DNA from 3 places in the Planococcus lenghuensis genome. Region 2 is predicted to be linked to each of the others. Evidence: riboswitches for the same ligand, from Rfam matches in the RefSeq annotation. Region 2 holds a riboswitch; each other region holds the start of a gene.
The links. A riboswitch is a leader RNA that binds a small molecule or an ion and turns the genes downstream of it on or off. The one in region 2 is predicted to bind cyclic di-GMP.

Region 1: another riboswitch for cyclic di-GMP. It lies ahead of B0X71_RS18095 (amidase); the one in region 2 lies ahead of B0X71_RS21050 (DUF5667 domain-containing protein).
Region 3: another riboswitch for cyclic di-GMP. It lies ahead of flgB (flagellar basal body rod protein FlgB); the one in region 2 lies ahead of B0X71_RS21050 (DUF5667 domain-containing protein).

The regions. Positions count from the first base shown of each region.
Region 1 covers NZ_CP019640.1:3,600,936-3,606,603, forward strand. Annotated here, with positions in the region: gene B0X71_RS18090 (carbon starvation CstA family protein) at 1-643, opposite strand, end outside; gene B0X71_RS18095 (amidase) at 1,150-1,956, opposite strand; cyclic di-GMP riboswitch class I at 2,078-2,165, opposite strand; gene B0X71_RS18100 (sensor domain-containing protein) at 2,228-4,417, opposite strand; gene B0X71_RS18105 (hypothetical protein) at 4,754-5,668, opposite strand, start outside.
Region 2 covers NZ_CP019640.1:3,285,882-3,291,549, reverse strand. Annotated here, with positions in the region: gene B0X71_RS16655 (FecCD family ABC transporter permease) at 1-37, shown strand, start outside; gene B0X71_RS16650 (FecCD family ABC transporter permease) at 34-1,086, shown strand; gene B0X71_RS16645 (ABC transporter ATP-binding protein) at 1,121-1,948, shown strand; gene B0X71_RS16640 ((2Fe-2S)-binding protein) at 1,926-2,639, shown strand; cyclic di-GMP riboswitch class I at 2,843-2,928, shown strand; gene B0X71_RS21050 (DUF5667 domain-containing protein) at 3,008-4,447, shown strand; gene B0X71_RS16630 (phosphotransferase) at 4,676-5,668, shown strand, end outside.
Region 3 covers NZ_CP019640.1:2,762,383-2,768,050, reverse strand. Annotated here, with positions in the region: gene flgK (flagellar hook-associated protein FlgK) at 1-130, shown strand, start outside; gene flgL (flagellar hook-associated protein FlgL) at 155-1,036, shown strand; gene B0X71_RS14125 (flagellar hook-basal body protein) at 1,562-2,404, opposite strand; gene B0X71_RS14120 (flagellar hook-basal body protein) at 2,456-3,280, opposite strand; cyclic di-GMP riboswitch class I at 3,607-3,696, shown strand; gene flgB (flagellar basal body rod protein FlgB) at 3,773-4,177, shown strand; gene flgC (flagellar basal body rod protein FlgC) at 4,183-4,638, shown strand; gene fliE (flagellar hook-basal body complex protein FliE) at 4,674-4,970, shown strand; gene fliF (flagellar basal-body MS-ring/collar protein FliF) at 4,996-5,668, shown strand, end outside.

The sequences.
Region 1 (5,668 bases), 320 kb from region 2:
GCGTCAGATTCGGCAGTTGCTTACCCGAAAATACAAGCGCCACTGCGACGGCAATCGCCATGATCAGCAGGATGCCGCCGAGGAGCGGATAAATCCGGCCGATGATCCGGTTCACCGGTAAAACCGTGGCCAGGATAAAATAACCGAAAATCAGGCTGAGAGCCACGATGAAGCTGATTGGGGTGATTTGTGAAATGAGCTGCGCCGGGCCTGCTGTGAAAGCAGCCGCCACCAGCAGCATGAGTACAAGTGACAGGACATTGATGAATGTCCGGATGTGTTTGCCTAAATACTTGCCGACCAGCGTCGGGAACTGCGCGCCGCCGTGGCGGAGTGACATCATGCCAGACATATAATCGTGGACGCCGCCTGCAAAGATGCAGCCGACCACGATCCAGATAAACGCGACCGGTCCGTACAGCGCTCCTGCCACTGCGCCGTAGATCGGACCGAGTCCTGCGATATTCAGTAATTGGATCAAGTTGCCTTTCCACCAATTCATCGGCACGTAATCGAGATTGTCCCGTTTTGTGTATGCCGGTGTGGGTGTATCGTCATTGACCACAAACACCCGTTCAACAAACTTCCCGTAAACCATGTAGCCGATTATCAATAATGCAATTGCACCTAAAAATGTTGCCATGTCCGTGGCCTCCTTCTGTATCTCTCGCTGAAAATAATATTAGGATAACAAAGGCGGCAGACATTGTATACACTTTTCTAACAAGTAATAAAATTCTTTTTCCTTTTTGTGAAAAGTGGCGCGAGCCCTTGGCGTTAAAGCGTTTTCATCGTATGGAAGTGGGGGCGTTTTTCAACAGAAGGCATTGGAACGGATTAATTTTCAATTTGATCAATCAACTGATTTCCGGTCTTTTCATTTTCGCAATCAAGTGAATGGCACGTACCAAGAGCGATGCAGCCAGCCCCAAATTCCACTGTCCTCCAACGGTAAACCGTTATTTGTCTCGATTTACTCTTTTTATTTGAGCAAGGCGGAAATCGATGCATTTTGCAGAAATTTTACGATTACAGCGCTGGTCAGCGGGAATGCCGTCCAAGCTGCAAAAAAGACGGAAACATCTAAACGAAAAAAAGCACGTTCGAATGAATACTTCGGACGTGCCTTTCAGTTATACCATACAGCTTCTACGGCTTCATCGTCATCCAGCTGCCGACATGATGAACCGCGATGCCGTTATAGCTTGCTGTGCCGTTGTATTGTTGCTGGACTAACGAGAGCTGTTTGTTCATATAGGCCTCTCCTTCTTCGAAGAACGAGAGGTATGCGCCTTCTGCGGTCTGTCCGGTTTCGACTCCAATAACAAGGCTCTTTCCGTGTTTTCCTGCAAATGCAACTTCATTGCGCGCAAATTCACCGATAAGCGCGGCGCTGTCCCGGTAAGCCATGATGGTGACACTGTCAGTCGCCGCAATGACCCATTCCGCCAAAATCCCAATCCCGAACTGATTTTTATAGGAAATCTCATCAAACCAGAAGGCCATATCCACTTCGATCGGCAGGCTGAGTGCTGCAGCGTTATCCGCTGCCCGGCTGAGCAAGGCCTGATAAGACTTAACAGTAGCCGCCTGGTTCGATGCCCAGTCGCTGTACAGATACGGCTCAACATCGAGATGGATGCCGGCGAATTTCTCAGCAGATGCAGAGCCGGCCTGGTAATGCTGCAGCCAGGTCATCAGCCGGTCCTGCTGGACATAGCCTTTCCGTGACACCCAATTCGGCGCCCCGTCCAGCGCATAAATCTGTATGCCTTGTACGCCGGCTTCTGCAATGAAACTGCGATAGGCATCCGCCGGCATTTCCTGATCGATCTGTACATAGACTTTATTCAGCTCCTTACTTGCCAGAAAAGCGAGCGTTCCGGATTCATCCTCCACGAACATCCACGGGTTCCAGAGCCAGGTCGCCCGGTCTTCGGCTGCTGCAGCTTCCACTTGGGCCCCTCCTGCTCCTTCCGTGATTATGCCAGTACACAAGAAAGCTAAAACACAAACCATCACGATTGTGCGCATATTCAATTTTCCTCCCTTCAAGATCCCGGACTCCTGAAGGGAACCTGGCAGCCTGACTTCCGTACGCCGACCGGCGGTTAGGTTCGCGGCTTTGCGTCCTTTCCTTTCGGAGAAGTTTGCCTTTTTCAGTTGGTTTAAAGATAATGGATCCGTGTTACCGGCCTGCAGGTAATTTATGTTTTAAGCCCGTTTTTCAGCTGTATACAAAGCCTTTATCTATCAGCAGATGAAACTCTCCTGCAGCAAGCGGCTTGCTGAACAGGTATCCCTGTGCTTCATCGCTATTATGCTGCTTCAGGAAGTGAAGCTGCTCTTCTGTCTCCACGCCTTCTGCGATAACTTTCATGCCAAGGGTATGGGCCATTGAAATAATCGTCGCTGCAATATTTTTATTGCCATTCGTCCCGGAAATTTCCCGGATGAATGTCTGGTCGATCTTTAAATGATCAATCGGGAATTCCTTCAGGCAGTTGAGCGAGCTGTATCCGGTCCCGAAATCATCCATGGAGATGTTGATGCCCATACTTTTCAATTGATACAGAATGGAACTCGCTTTCTTTACGTTCATCGTCATGCTTTCTGTAATTTCGATTGTCAGCCTGGTCGGATCAGTTTCCGTTTCCCGCAGGATTCCCTGGATGATTTTCAGCAGATTCGGCTGATAAAATTGCCGGATCGACAAATTTACAGCCAAGGTGAACCGTTCAGTATCGGCGAATTGCCATTTTTTCAGCTCTTTGCATGCCATCCGCAGAATACGCTCGCCAAGCGGAAGGATGAGACCGGTTTCTTCTGCAATCGGGATGAACTGGTCAGGCGGGATGCTGCCAAGTTCGGGATGATCCCAGCGGGTCAGCGCCTCGGCACCGACCAGCTGCCCTGAAACCAAATCGACAATCGGCTGATAGCGGAGAGAAAACTGCTCTGAATCAATGGCTTTCCGAAGCTCATTTTCAATTTGCAGCCGGTCATAGATCCGACTGTTAAGGGATTCGTCGTAGAATTGAAAATTGTTTTTACCTTCTTTTTTCGCCTGATACATCGCAAGGTCCGCTTTTCTGATCAGCTCTTCCGGACAGCTGCCATCCGGCGGGTACAGACAAATGCCGATGCTCGGTGTGATGAAAATTTCATGCCCTCCCACCTCGAAAGGGCGGGCCAGAGCATTCAGCACGCGATCAGCGACAATTGTCGCTTCTTTTTTCGATGCTCCTTCAAGAAGAATCGCAAATTCATCGCCACCTTGCCTGGAAGCCGTATCAGTTTTTCGGATGCATGCCTCCATTCGCCTGGCCACCTGATTCAGAAGGGCATCTCCTACGTTGTGGCCCAGCGTGTCATTAATCAATTTGAAACGGTCCAGATCCATATACAGCAGGACAACCGTCTCTTCCGCAGTCGCTTTACACCTGCTGATCGCTTCCGTCAGCCGCTCATTGAATAGCTGTTTATTGGGCAGACCGGTCAGTGCATCATGAAAAGCCATGAACTTAATCTGTTCTTCCGCCCGGTAATGTTGGATGGCCAAGCTTGTCAGGTGCGTCGCTTTCTCAATGATCTGCATATCCGTTGTGGTCGGTGTCCGGCTGCTTGTGTAGTAGATTGCAAAGACACCAAGCACTTTCCGCTGACTGTCCCGGACCGGCGAAGACCAGCAGGCCCGCAGCCCGTGTTTGAGCGGCACTTCTTTATATAAGGCCCAGCGGGGGTCAGAATCGATATCAGCTGAAATGACCCGGCAGTTTAAATAAGCTGCCGTTCCGCATGAAGCTGCATCCGGACCGATCGGCATGTTATCGATCATTCTCACATATTCATTCGGAAGGTTTCGTGTAGTGCCTGCGTTCAGATGGGTACCTTCTTCATTTGTCAGCAGAATGGATCCCAGTGCCCCTTCTGAAATGGTTTCCACAATGGTGATGATCCGGTCGAGCACGGCTGAAAGCGGTTCTCCCTGCGCAATCATTTCGAGCACTTTGTTTTGTCCATTCAGCAGAAGTTCGAGGTTGTTTCTCTCCGTTACATCCTTGGCTGTCCCGACGATGCCTTTCACTTCGCCGTCTATGTAAATCGGTGCAGCTGTGATGGACAATTCAATTCCGCTTCCGTCTTTTGCTTTAATGATCGTATCGAATTGCTCCCGGCTGCCCCGCAGTACCCGCTGAAAAAGCGCCATCGTTTCAGGCAGGAACTTTTCATCGATTAGTGCTGTAAATGGAAGTTGAATCACTTCCTTTTCCATGTAACCCGTTGTTTCTTCCGCCACTTCATTGAACAACTGGAACTGACCTTCCGCATTCAGAGCATAACAGGCGTCCGGGTTGTAATCGAACAGTGACTTATAGATGTCGAACAGTGAATCCGAGCGGAGTAAAGATTCCATTTTTTCACCTGTCTTTTCTGAAATTAACAATAGCGTTTGCTACGCAGTTACGTTTTATTTCCCCGAACATATTAAGTATTTTGACTATAATTTTTATCTATCTAAATTAGCTTAAAAGTACTAATTTAACCAATTATACAGAAGCGTTTACTCATTGAGAAGTGTAAATTTTAAACATATTGTTTCTTCGTGTTTTATATATTGCAAAGGACCTTAGAAAGATAACAAAAAGAACCGGCATTCGTGAATGCCGGTCTTTGTTTCAAGTTACCAGCTTAATTGCTCAGCTGATCTATTCATATTGGAGTTCGCCGGATTTAATAATCATCACATTCATCAACCGGCTTCCGCTTGTTTTGCCGGGTGCTTCCGTTTTTCAGCAACAGGAAACATCCCCCGCCACCCGATGAACACAGCTACGGCCAATACGCCGGCATATAGGTAATTGCCGAAAGGAATCATCACGAATACAAGATGAACAAGTGCAAAGCCGCCGGTTATCAGTCCGAGTCCGAACATTTTTGCGCCATTCGCTTCATGGGCAAATTCGAAGGACCTGGAAAACGGATATGTTTCATCCCGGATAAAATGATGCGTCAGCAAAACCTGCAGCACAGCGCTGAGAAAAACTGCGATCAACCCAGGGATAATCTCCGGAGAGAACAGCCAGATGAAGACGGCGCTCAACAATAAAAACACCGGCAAGTACAGCAGAACAATGAATGCCTTCAGTGCACCGCTGTATGCAGCTCCTTCATGCCGGACCGGCGCAGCCCTGAACAGCCAGCTGCCTTTATAACCCTCAGAGAATTTCAGCATCAGCAAGGCATTCGGAATAATAAAATTGCTGAAATAAACGGTCAGGTACCCATTGCCCGTCCGGTCAGCGGCAAATCCGCTGGCACCCGGATCATTCCACAGAAAGAGAAATGGAAAGACGAGCGCCATGCCCAGTGCCGGGTATACTTTCAGCTTAAATTCCCGCTCCCGCTTCATAAGAAGTGCCCCAAAGCGGAAAAACACCCGCTCCTCCTCTGTCCGGCACAGCAGGAACGCCCATGTCCGGTTAAGCCGGTTTTTCTTCGGTTTACGTTCGGCTGTGCTGCTCATCAGTTTTTCGAGATTCCGCTCAAATGACGGCATGCCTTTCAGGTAAATCCCTGCTGCCACAAGGGGTACCATGACCGACAGCACGGAGAACAGCAGGACATACCCGGCAGTATTGCCGGCAAGCAGCAACTCAAAAGGCGC
Region 2 (5,668 bases):
CTTCGTGTGGATTGCGAGAAGGGGGATTAACGAATGAGCAAGCATTTCATCTTTCGCACGGGGCGAGCATCATTTCTGATGAATCGGCGCGCCTTGCAAATCGTAACGGGTTTGGTCGCCGTCTTGCTCTTAATGATGATTGTAAGTCTCGGCATCGGCCAGCTCGCCATCGCACCGCACCGGGTCATCCAGGCCCTTCTCGGCATCGGAACTGAAATGGAACGTCTCGTTGTCTGGTCATTCCGGATGCCGCGTATCCTGCTTGCCGTGTTCGCTGGTGCCGGCCTTGCGATGTCCGGTGCCATCCTGCAGGGCATCATCCGCAATCCGCTGGCTTCACCTGATATCATCGGCATTACAGCAGGTGCATCGTTCACGACCGTGGCGTTCCTTGCGCTGTTCAGTGACCGGAGCAATACGCTGACCGTCAGCATCCAGTGGCTGCCGCTCGCCTCATTCATCGGGGCCGTGGCAATGGGCTTTCTCGTCTATCTCCTGTCATGGAAGCGCAGCGGCGTCGCCCCGGTCCGGCTCGTTCTGATCGGTGTCGGGTTGTCTGCCGCCGTTCAGGCGATGACGACGATGCTGATGGTGCTTGGTCCCATTTTCACCGCATCCCGCGCAAATATCTGGATCACAGGCAGTGTCAACGGCACGAATTGGGATGAAGTGCTGACTGTCATTCCGTGGATTTTGACGTTGACGATTGTGCTGTTTTTCTATGCCAGACGGCTGAACATGCAGGAGTTCGGGGAGGAACTCGCAGTAAACGCCGGGAGTTCTGTGCAGAAAGATCGCTTCACGCTGCTGTTTTTGAGCAGTGCGCTCGCCGGAGGTGCCGTTGCGTTCGCCGGCGGGATCGGTTTCGTCGGCCTTATGGCGCCGCACATCGCCCGGCAGCTTGTCGGCTCGTCGTTCGGTGCACTTCTGCCGGTATCCGCACTCATCGGCGGCATGATCGTGCTGATTGCGGACCTGATCGCCCGAACAGCGTTTGCGCCGCTTGAAATTCCGGCTGGCGTGTTCACAGCTGCCATCGGGGCGCCGTATTTCATTTATCTGCTGTACCGTTCACGGAATAAATAGTGGAAGACGCTACGAACAGAAAGGGGAATGACAGATGGAGGCACTTTCGACGCGCAAACTGACATTGGGATATGGAGAAGAGAATATCATTGAAGCGCTCGATCTCAAGATTCCGAAAGGTGAAATCACCGTGTTCATCGGCAGTAATGGCTGCGGTAAATCGACGCTGCTTCGGTCGATGGCGCGGCTTTTGAAGCCGCAGGAAGGTGGCGTGGTGCTCGACGGCCGGGATATTTCCAGCATGGCGACGAAGAAAATCGCACGTCAGCTCGCTATCTTGCCGCAGTCATCTGTGGCGCCGGAAGGGCTGACGGTTCTCCAGCTCGTGAAACAGGGGCGCTATCCGCACCAGAGCTGGCTGCAGCAATGGTCAAAAACGGACGAGAAAGCCGTAAACGATGCGCTGGAAGCGACCGGCATGGCGGAATATGCCGACCGGAAAGTCGATTCCTTATCAGGCGGTCAGCGCCAGCGCGCATGGATTGCGATGACGCTTGCGCAGGATACGGATATTATTCTGCTCGATGAGCCGACGACATATCTCGATATGACGCATCAGATCGATATTCTCGATCTGCTGTTTGAGCTGAATCAGACCGAACAGCGCACGATTGTCATGGTGCTGCATGATCTGAACCTGGCTTGCCGCTATGCGGATCATATCGTTGCGATTCACGATAAGAAAGTGTTCCGTCAGGGGGACCCGGAAGAAATTATCACGCCGGAGCTTGTCCATTCCGTGTTCGGACTGCGCTGTCAGGTGGCATGCGACCCGTTCTCCGGGACGCCGATGTGCATTCCGTTCAGCAAAGGAAAGCGTGCGAAAGGCGGGATGCGCCGTGCCGACATTGCCAGCGGTTAAATACTTTCACAGGACGCTTTCCGACTTCCGTGTCGTAATGGAAACGCCGGGAGAAAAGCGGTTCCCCCTCCGACAATTCACGGACGAGGCCTTTCTGGATGGATTCATTGATGGCATCAAAGCGGATTTCAAAACCGGTGAAACCCGGGTTGCGGCGTCGCAGCTCGTCAAACGGCTCGGATATCTGCTTGCTGTGCCGGCATTATTTACCGCAACAGTCCATCGGCACCGGCTGAATACAATAGAAGGCGCACTCGTTCCGCAAAATGCGGATGGCAAATGGCTGCCGTATTTACTGCTTGAAGACATGGAGACAACTCCGATTGACACAGAGGAGTTCCGGGCATTTTCCTGGGAACTGTTCATTGAAATCGGGAAATTGGTCCGGGTGGTATCGAAGGCCGGCAATGTGCCGCGGCCGGTGTTATGGGAGAATGTCGCCATTTACGTATACTGGCTGTATGAGAAGCGAATGGCGGAAGAACCGGTCGACAGCGCTCGGAAGGTGGCGGATTTCCGCTGGCTGATCGACGGCCTGCCGGGAGAAGCGTTCGGCGAACGGAAGAACCCGCTACAGAAATTTCACGGGGAAAAACCGGAAGGCGGCATCCGGATTCGCCAGACGTGCTGCTTCCATTATGAAGGGGCGGGTGCCGGCAAGTATTGCGGCACCTGTCCGAAAAAGAAGTGATGATGTGCCCGCTCCCTGGTAGGGTGAGCGGTTTTTTTGATGTCTTCGATTCGCCGATTTTAAACACAAAATGCTTAACTTTCATTGTGGAAACAAAGGCGGGAAAATTAGTTTTTATCCATTAAAAAAATGTATCTTTTGGCTTATATGTAGGGTATATTTACATAAAGAAGTCGGAAACCGAATAGCTTCCAGCGCTTCTCATTTGAAAAAGGCAGCTCCATCGAAAGGTGGATACGCAAAGTTCCAGGCCTACGGTGCGCGTCACTAGGGCGGCTGAACCGCTGAAGAATGGAGAATAGCCTGTGGGAACACGGGTTATGTCGACATTCTCCGAACCAAAAATACTGTTTTGGAGGAATGGAAAAATGTCAAAACCCGTGATCAATCTTAAGGTCCGCAACGTGTTAGCAACCGGTATTATTACGACAGCACTCACGTTTACAGTCGGGGCAAGTCCGATTCAAGCAGATCAGCACGAACAGCCGGTGGAACCTGAAACAACGGAAACGGAAGAAGTGCTTATTGAAGAAGAACCAGAGCAGGAGACAGAAGAACCAGCAGTGGAAGAAGATGAAACGGCTGCTGAAGACCCTTCGCTTCTGCCGGGTGACTTCTTCTACTTCGTAAAAAACCTGATGGAAAATGTGCAGTTGGCCCTGACGTTCGATGGAGTGAAAGAGGCCGAGCTGCTGGCTGGATTTGCGGAAGAACGCATTTCGGAAGCTCTGGCGCTCCTTGACCAAGGGGACGAGGAGCGGGCGAATGAAGTTCTTCAGGAAGCCATCGAACAGCAGGAGGCGGCACTGGAGAAATACGAGCAGAGTGCAGAATCGGAAGCTGAGGATGAGACTGAACCTGACGAGGAATCCGTGACGGAAGAACCTTCAGGTGAAGCGGATACTATAGACGGGTTCCGGGCAGAATTGGAAGAGAAGTTCGCTGCCAATATCCTGGCGCTGACAGCAGCGCTGGAGCAGATCGAGAATCCGAAAGCAAGGGAAGCACTGCAGAAAAACATTGAAAAAGCGCAAGCGAAATGGGAAGAAAAAATTACTGAAAAACTGACGGATATTACAGAGAAGCAAGAAAAAGCCGCAGAAAAACGGGCTGAGCTTGATGCGTTGCTTGCGGCAGGTGAAATTTCGGAAGAAGAGTACCAGGCTGAGCTTGCTGAACTTGAAAAAGAGCTGGCAGAAGAGCAGGAAGAGCTTATGGAAGAAATTAATGAAGAAGCGGATGAAGTCACAGAGGAAGCTCTGGAAGATGAAGAAGAGCACGAAGAGGCGGAGTCGGAGGAACCGGAATCTGAGGAGCTGGAATCTGAGGACGATGGAGCTGACGATGTGCAAGAGGCTGTAGCCAAAGAAGAAAAACAAAAAGAAAAAGAAGTAAAGGCAAGCGAGAAAGCGGCTGAAAAAGAACAGAAAGCAGTAGAAAAAGCAGCCGAAAAAGAACAGAAAGCAGTAGAAAAAGTGGCTGAACAGGAACGCAAAGCAGCCGAAAAAGCGGCTGAACAGGAACGCAAAGCAGCCGAAAAAGCAGCAGAAAAAGAACGGGAAGCTGCTGAGAAAGCGGCCGAAAAAGAACGAAAAGCAGCTGAAAAAGAACGGGAAGCAGCCGAAAAAGAGCGGGAAGCTGCTGAAAAAGCAGCAGAAAAAGAGCGGGAAGCTGCTGAAAAAGCAGCAGAAAAAGAACGGGAAGCTGCTGAAAAAGCGGCAGAAAAAGAACGGGAAGCTGCTGAGAAAGAAAAAGAGAAAGAAAAAGAAAAAGAAGACGAGGACGAAGATGAAGATGAAGGCAACTGATAATCAACGACTAAAGCAGACGGACTAATAGACAGCTGCCCCTTCTGCCGATGACTGAGCTCCTGCATTTGCAGGAGTTTTTTTGCTGGAGAGAATTTCACGGACTCAGCGTCTGACTCATCCTACTGCTTCTTTAAAGAAGCAATTGTACAGTTTTTCTGTTTGCAGTAAAATTGAATCAGAAGAAAAACTGGCGCCGGGAGCACTAGTTCTTTTGGAGGGGTTTCGATGGCTGAGTTAAAATGGAATGACCGTGTGCGATTGGAAGATGTTAGGGAGTGGATTGCTTCTTCCATTCCTGATTCAAGGAAAGTGGAAGGGCCGATTACAATTTTTAGGTCGAATGACTGGGGCATTACTGCGTCATTTCATGTATATAACGGGCATTCCGTGCAGGAAGTGGTCTGTAAGATTGCATTTCTGCCGATCTTTCAGTCATCTCCGGCGATCTATACGGCATTGTCCCAGCTGAACTCCGGGGCGGTGCCTGTATATATCAATGGGAAGACAGAAGACGGATTGACTTGGCTTCTGTTTGAAAAATTTTCCGGCCATCTTATCCGTGAGGAAGCGAATTTGAATGCATTAATCGATATAGCCAAGCAGATGGCTGACCTTCAGAAACAGTTTACGCCGATTGCCAATGAACATGCCATTCCCTATTATTCATTGCGGCATCTCGCTGTGCAGCTGCCGGTTTTTGTCGAACATGCCAAGAATGTCTATCGGCCGCAATGGACGGCGCAGCAGGAGCAGCTGATTAAAAACAATCTGGATGGAAAAGAGGACTTGCTGGCGATCTGCGATGCCGGTATTCTCGATCGGATGGCGTCAGCCATGGCTGAATTATGCGGTCAGCTGGACGGGTTTTCGCTTCCGTATTCCATCGACCACTTGGATCTGCACAGCAATAACGCTATTCGTACTAAAGGCGGGGAAGTCATCGTCTTTGATTTCGAGGAAGCGGTGATCAGCTGTCCGTTATTTTCACTGGAGAAGCTGCTGGACGAAGCAGCGGAATTCGAGAACAGCTACAGCGGCCATAAGCATAAAATCCAATGGTCGGCTGCACAGCTACAGCTTCGGGACGCTTACCTGCTGGCACTTGATCCCAACGTGCGAAACGACCGGTTGATCACGATGTTCGATTATATGGCAGCCGTTGCGCCAATCAAGTATGCGTATCAAAGTTCATATTTTCTCGAACAGGTCGGGTCGCAG
Region 3 (5,668 bases), 520 kb from region 2:
CACCGGTGTCTCACTGGATGAAGAAATGGCGAACTTAGTGAAATACCAGCACGCCTACAGCGCAGCGGCACGAATTGTCTCGACTGCCGATGAAATGCTGGACACGCTTATCAACCGGATGGCTCGCTAACCGGGAGACTGGAGGAAAACCCGGATGAGAATTTCCCAGCAAATGCTGCATCAAAACTCCTTGCGGCACATGAACCAGAATTTAAGCCGCATGGAAAAAACCAATCTCGACTTGTCAACAGGCAAGAAATTACATAAACCGTCGGATGATCCGAACGGTGTCAGCAAAGCGATGAACTTGAAAAGTGCCCTCACTGCCAATAAACAATATGAACGGAATGCCGATGAAGCGAATCTGTGGCTGTCGGAAGCCGATCAGACCATCAACGGGATGGTCGAAGTCATGCAGCGGGTTCGTGAACTGGCCGTACAAGGAAACAACGGGGCACTTTCCGACCAGGACCGCAACATGATCGCCTCGGAAACAGAAGCGTTGCATGAACAAATCCATCAATTCGCCAATGCGAAAGTGAACGGCCAGTACTTGTTCAATGGATCCAATACAAAAAATCCGCCGTTTCCGACATCTGGTGCCTATACCGAAAGCACCTTCAACACCGATCAGAGGAAGTTCACCATCGGGGAAGGTGCAGCGGTCAACATTAACGTTACGGCAGACAAATTGATCGGAAATGCTAACGAAAACGATAATTTATTCAACGTACTGAACAGTGTAGCAGCCGCATTAAAAGCAGGTGAAACCGTCTCGCTCGACCATATCGACCAAGGAATGGAGCGGCTTTTGACCACTGCAGCTGAAGTCGGTGCCAGACAAAATCGGGTCGAAGCCATCACCAATCGCGTGCAAGACAGTAACGTAGCGTTACAGACCATGCTGTCGCAAATCGAAGATGTCAACTATGCAGAAACCATTACAAAACTGAAAAGCGAAGAAAGCATCTACCAGGCAAGTCTGTCTGCTACGGCGAAAATCATTCAGCCAACCTTGATGGATTTCCTGAGATAATTTGAAGAGCGGTTGCCCTTATCCGGCACCCGCTCTTTTTTTGAGGTGTAACGGGGATGGTGCCATGAATTTTGGATTTATGGTGGTTTTTTGTTTTTTAAAGAGGAGGATTGGGAACTGGTGGGGGTTAAAGTGCATTCGCCGGCTCTTAAAGTACATTCAGCTTTTCTTAAAACGCGTTCATTAAAGTCTAATGTGCGTTCATCAGCGCTTAAAGTGCACTCAGCCAATCTTAATCACCATTCAACCGTATTTTCACCACAAATCAAAAAAAGTTGATACCGGGCAACCCGCATCAGCTTTCCTGGGAATTTCAACCACGCATATTGACTCAAGTTGCGGTCTTAAAGTGCATTCGCTGGCCCTTAAAGTACACTCAACTTTTCTTAAAACGCATTCAATAAAGTATAATGTGCATTCACCAGCGTTTAAAGTGCACTCACCCAATTTTAATAATCATTCAGTCAAACTCCCAGCATAAATCAAAAAAAGCTGACACCGGAATTCCGGCGTCAGCTTCTCCATTTATCCCCGCATCGTATTAACAAGCCCCATCATGTCATCCGCGAACGAAATCGCTTTTCCTTGTGACTGGAGCAGTCGCTGTGCAGTAATCAGTTCCGTCATTTCTTCAGTCAAATCTACATTGGATGCTTCAAGCGCGCCTTGCATCACCCGGGCGCTGCCATCATTTTCTGCCGCTGTTCCAAAAAGCTGAAGTGCACCGGCTGCCATCTGTTCAGCTTCTGTACCAGGCAGCTGATAGCGGTTGCCGCCCGCTTTTTCAAGAAGGTCCGGACGCAGAATTTTAGCGATACTCAACTGGAACTGGGCCGGCTGTTTCGCTTGATCTTTAAATGTAATTTCCAGTCCGCCATTTTCAGTGACAGTAACGGAATCATAATCGTTTTCAAAAACGATCGGCTGATTATTGCCGTCAACAACCGCATCTCCTGCGTTCGTCACCAAGGCGACTTGATCGGAGTTCAGCACCGGCTGAACTTGGAAAGAACCGTCTTTTGTGTAATATGTATTTCCTTCAGATGCGACCCGGAAGTATCCGGAATTGCCGCCAATCATAAAATCGAAAGGGCGACCCGTCTGAAGCGATGAACCTTGTTCCATTCGTAAATTCGTCTGGGACAGGATAGCCCCTGATCCGATTCGCAGTCCATTCGGCGTCTGCCGCCCGATTTCATGCTGAAGCCCCGCCTGCTTTTCCATCGATACGGTAAGCGCGTCGGAAAAATTCGCTTCCTGCCGCTTATATCCCGTCGTGCTCACATTCGAAATATTATTCGCAATCAAATCTATCTTCTTCTGCAATTCCCGCATCGATGTAGCTGCAGAATTCATTTGGATATTCATGGGCATAATTCTCCTTTAGTAAATAGTACTGATAAAAATCTGACTAATACATCAAACCCTTCCGATTTCATTGACCGCTTTCTCCATACTCCGGTCGTAAGCCTGGATGACTTTCTGGCTCGACTCAAAGCTGCGGTACGTGCTCATCATGTCCGTCATCGTCCGGGTCAGATCCACGTTCGACTGTTCGACCATGCCTTGCTTTACGAAATCTCCAGGCATGTTCGGAAGTCCGGCCGCTTCAATCCCAAGCGGCGCATTCTCGAAATCACCTTCCCAGCGAAGGAGATTATGGCCTTCTTTTACGAGCTGTTCAGGATCATTTGTATACCCGACCCAAAGCTGATTTGCGTTCGTTCCGTCTTCCCGGATAATTTCACCGTTGCCTTGGACTGTAAAGTTCTCTGAATCCGTACGAATCGTCTGGAAGTTCGCGTCTAAGACATTCAGCCCGTCAGCTGTCGTCAGAAATCCATCCTGGTCGACTGCAAACTGACCGTTTTGTGTATACCGGATTTGCCCGTCTCCGGCATTGACTGCGAATAACAGTGTACCTTGCTGCTGTGTTTCGGGATCGACCGGCAATGCGCCGGATAGCAGGGAAATGTCGGTTGGATTCCCGGTTTCCTTTAATGCGCCTTGCACGAAAGACGGAATCCCTTCCTGGGCGTAAACGCCGGTATGGAGCTTGCCAATAGTAGCTGGATGCTTGCCCGCCTGCATGGCTTGGATCAATTGGGCAGGAAAAGCCCGAAGCACCGTCTCGTCTTGTTTGAATCCGGGCGTATTCGCATTCGCCAAGTTATTCGTGAGTACTTGCTGTTTACGGTTATGGGCCATAAGTCCGGAAGTTGCAATATATAATCCGCGGAACATAAAAAAAATTCACCCTTTCTTAAAAAACTCTTGCAATTTGGCGTTAGCATACCACTATAATTAAATAAAATATATAGAAAAAGGAAAATTAAAACAAAATCATTTTTCCAAGAAAAAATAGCCAAAATCAAAAAAACGTGCTATTATCACCATCAAGAACAGTTGAAAATGAGTCAATTTATTGAGTTTAAAAGCTAGATCAGTATCAAAAGCCGTAATTGATTATAAGAACGTCCGGTTTTTATCGAGTTAAGTAATGTTTTTCCACAAAATATCCAAATCAGTAAAAAGACCTAAAACATTTAAAAAACTGAATACAACAATCGTCACGATAACGGCAAACTTCTCCGAAAGGAAAGGACGCAAAGCCACGGGCCTACGCACAATCTTTTGTGCTTGGCAGCCGGGTTACCGAAAGATGGGAGATGCATAATCCACCCTTTTTTCGGGGTGGTTTTTTTGTGGCCAAATTAAGAATAAAGGAGTTCAGCAATGAATATATTTCCTCAGACGTTCCAGTCATTGGAACAGGCGTTATCGACATCGGCTTTGAAGCAACGGACGCATGCGGCGAATATTGCGAATGTCGACACGACGAACTACAAAAGCAGACAAGTAAACTTCCAATCTGCACTGCAGAACGCAATGGATAGCAGCGGATCATTGAAAAGCTTCAAAACAGCAGCGGGTCATATCCCATTCAGTACGGAAAATTCAGCAGGAGTACCTTCCGTGACAGTGAACACCAATACAAAGTTCAAAACAAATGGCAATAACGTGGATATGGACTACGAAATGGCCGAAATGGCGAAAAACCAATTATGGAATAACGCGCTGACCGAGCGGATCAATGGGAAATTCAACAGTCTCCGCTCTGTCATCAGCGATGGGAGGTAAGGAAGATGAGCTTATTCAACGGACTTAATATCAGCGCTTCCGGCCTGACGGCAAACCGGCTCCGGATGGACGTCGTTTCTTCCAATATCGCGAATGCCAACACAACCCGGGCCGAACGGGTCAACGGCGAATGGATGCCGTACCGCCGGAAAACGGTGGAGCTGTCGCAAAGCGGTGTGTCGCCATTCGGCCAGCATCTTCAGGCGGCGATGGGCAGAGGATCCGCTCATGTATCCGGTGTATCGGTTTCAAGAATCGAAGAGGACCGGACGCCGTTCGCGTTATCGTATGATCCCACTCATCCGGAAGCGGATGAAGATGGTTACGTCCGGCTGCCGAACGTGGATCCGGTGAAGGAAATGGTGGATCTGATGTCTGCGACCCGCTCTTATGAAGCGAATGTAACCGCATTGAATGCATCCAAAAGCATGTTCATGAAAGCGTTGGAAATCGGCAAATAACCCGTCCCGTTGATCGGAGATTTTAGGAGGTTCCCATGAACACGATTAGTTCGATTCAAGTCCCATTCTTACAGCCTCAGGAAAGTCCCAAAGTCCAGACAGACAATAAAACAGGCGAATTCGGCGAGTTGTTCAAACAGGCGCTGGATAAAGTGAATAGCGCCCAAAAAGAATCGGATAAACTGACGACGGGACTTGTGACCGGGCAAGTTCAGGATGTCCACGAAGTCATGATTGCTTCCCAGAAAGCGAATTTATCCCTGCAATTGACCATGCAAGTGCGCAATAAAGTCGTCGAAGCTTACCAGGAAATGATGAGGATGCAAGTATGAAGACAAGCGCAGAGGATAATGGCAAATGAAAGAAACAGTATCGGCTTACACCGAAAAACTCAAGGGGGCATGGGCGGGATTTTCAGGCCTGACGAAGTGGATTATGATCGGCTCTTTCGTTTTGACAGCGCTCGTGCTTTCCGTGTTTTTCTTTTTCAATTCTCGGGACGATTTCGCTCCGTTATATTCCAATCTTGCACCGGCGGAAGCCGGGGAAATCAAAGCGGCCATCGAAGAACGCGGCATTCTCGTGGAGGTATCGAATGACGGCAGCATCATCAGCGTGCCGGAAGACGAATTGGCCAATTTGAAAATCGCTTTGGCTGCGGAAGGAATCCCTGAAAACGGCAACGTCAATTACAGCGTGTTCAGCGAAAACATGGGACTCGGCATGACGGATCGCCATTTCGATGTGGTTGAGCGGGATGCGATGCAGAACGAACTGGCATACTTGATTCGCCAGATTGATGGCGTGACGGATGCCAACGTCATGATTACGCTGCCGAAAGAAAACATCTGGATCACAGATGAAGAACAAGTGGCCACCGCTTCGATTGTGGTGACCGGTGATCCCGCCTTTCAGCTCGATCAAAAGCAGGTCAACGGGTTATATCATTTAATCAGTAAAAGTATCCCAAATTTACCGGCAGATCAGATTGTGATCATGGACCAGAATGGCCAGATGTTCGAGATTTTGG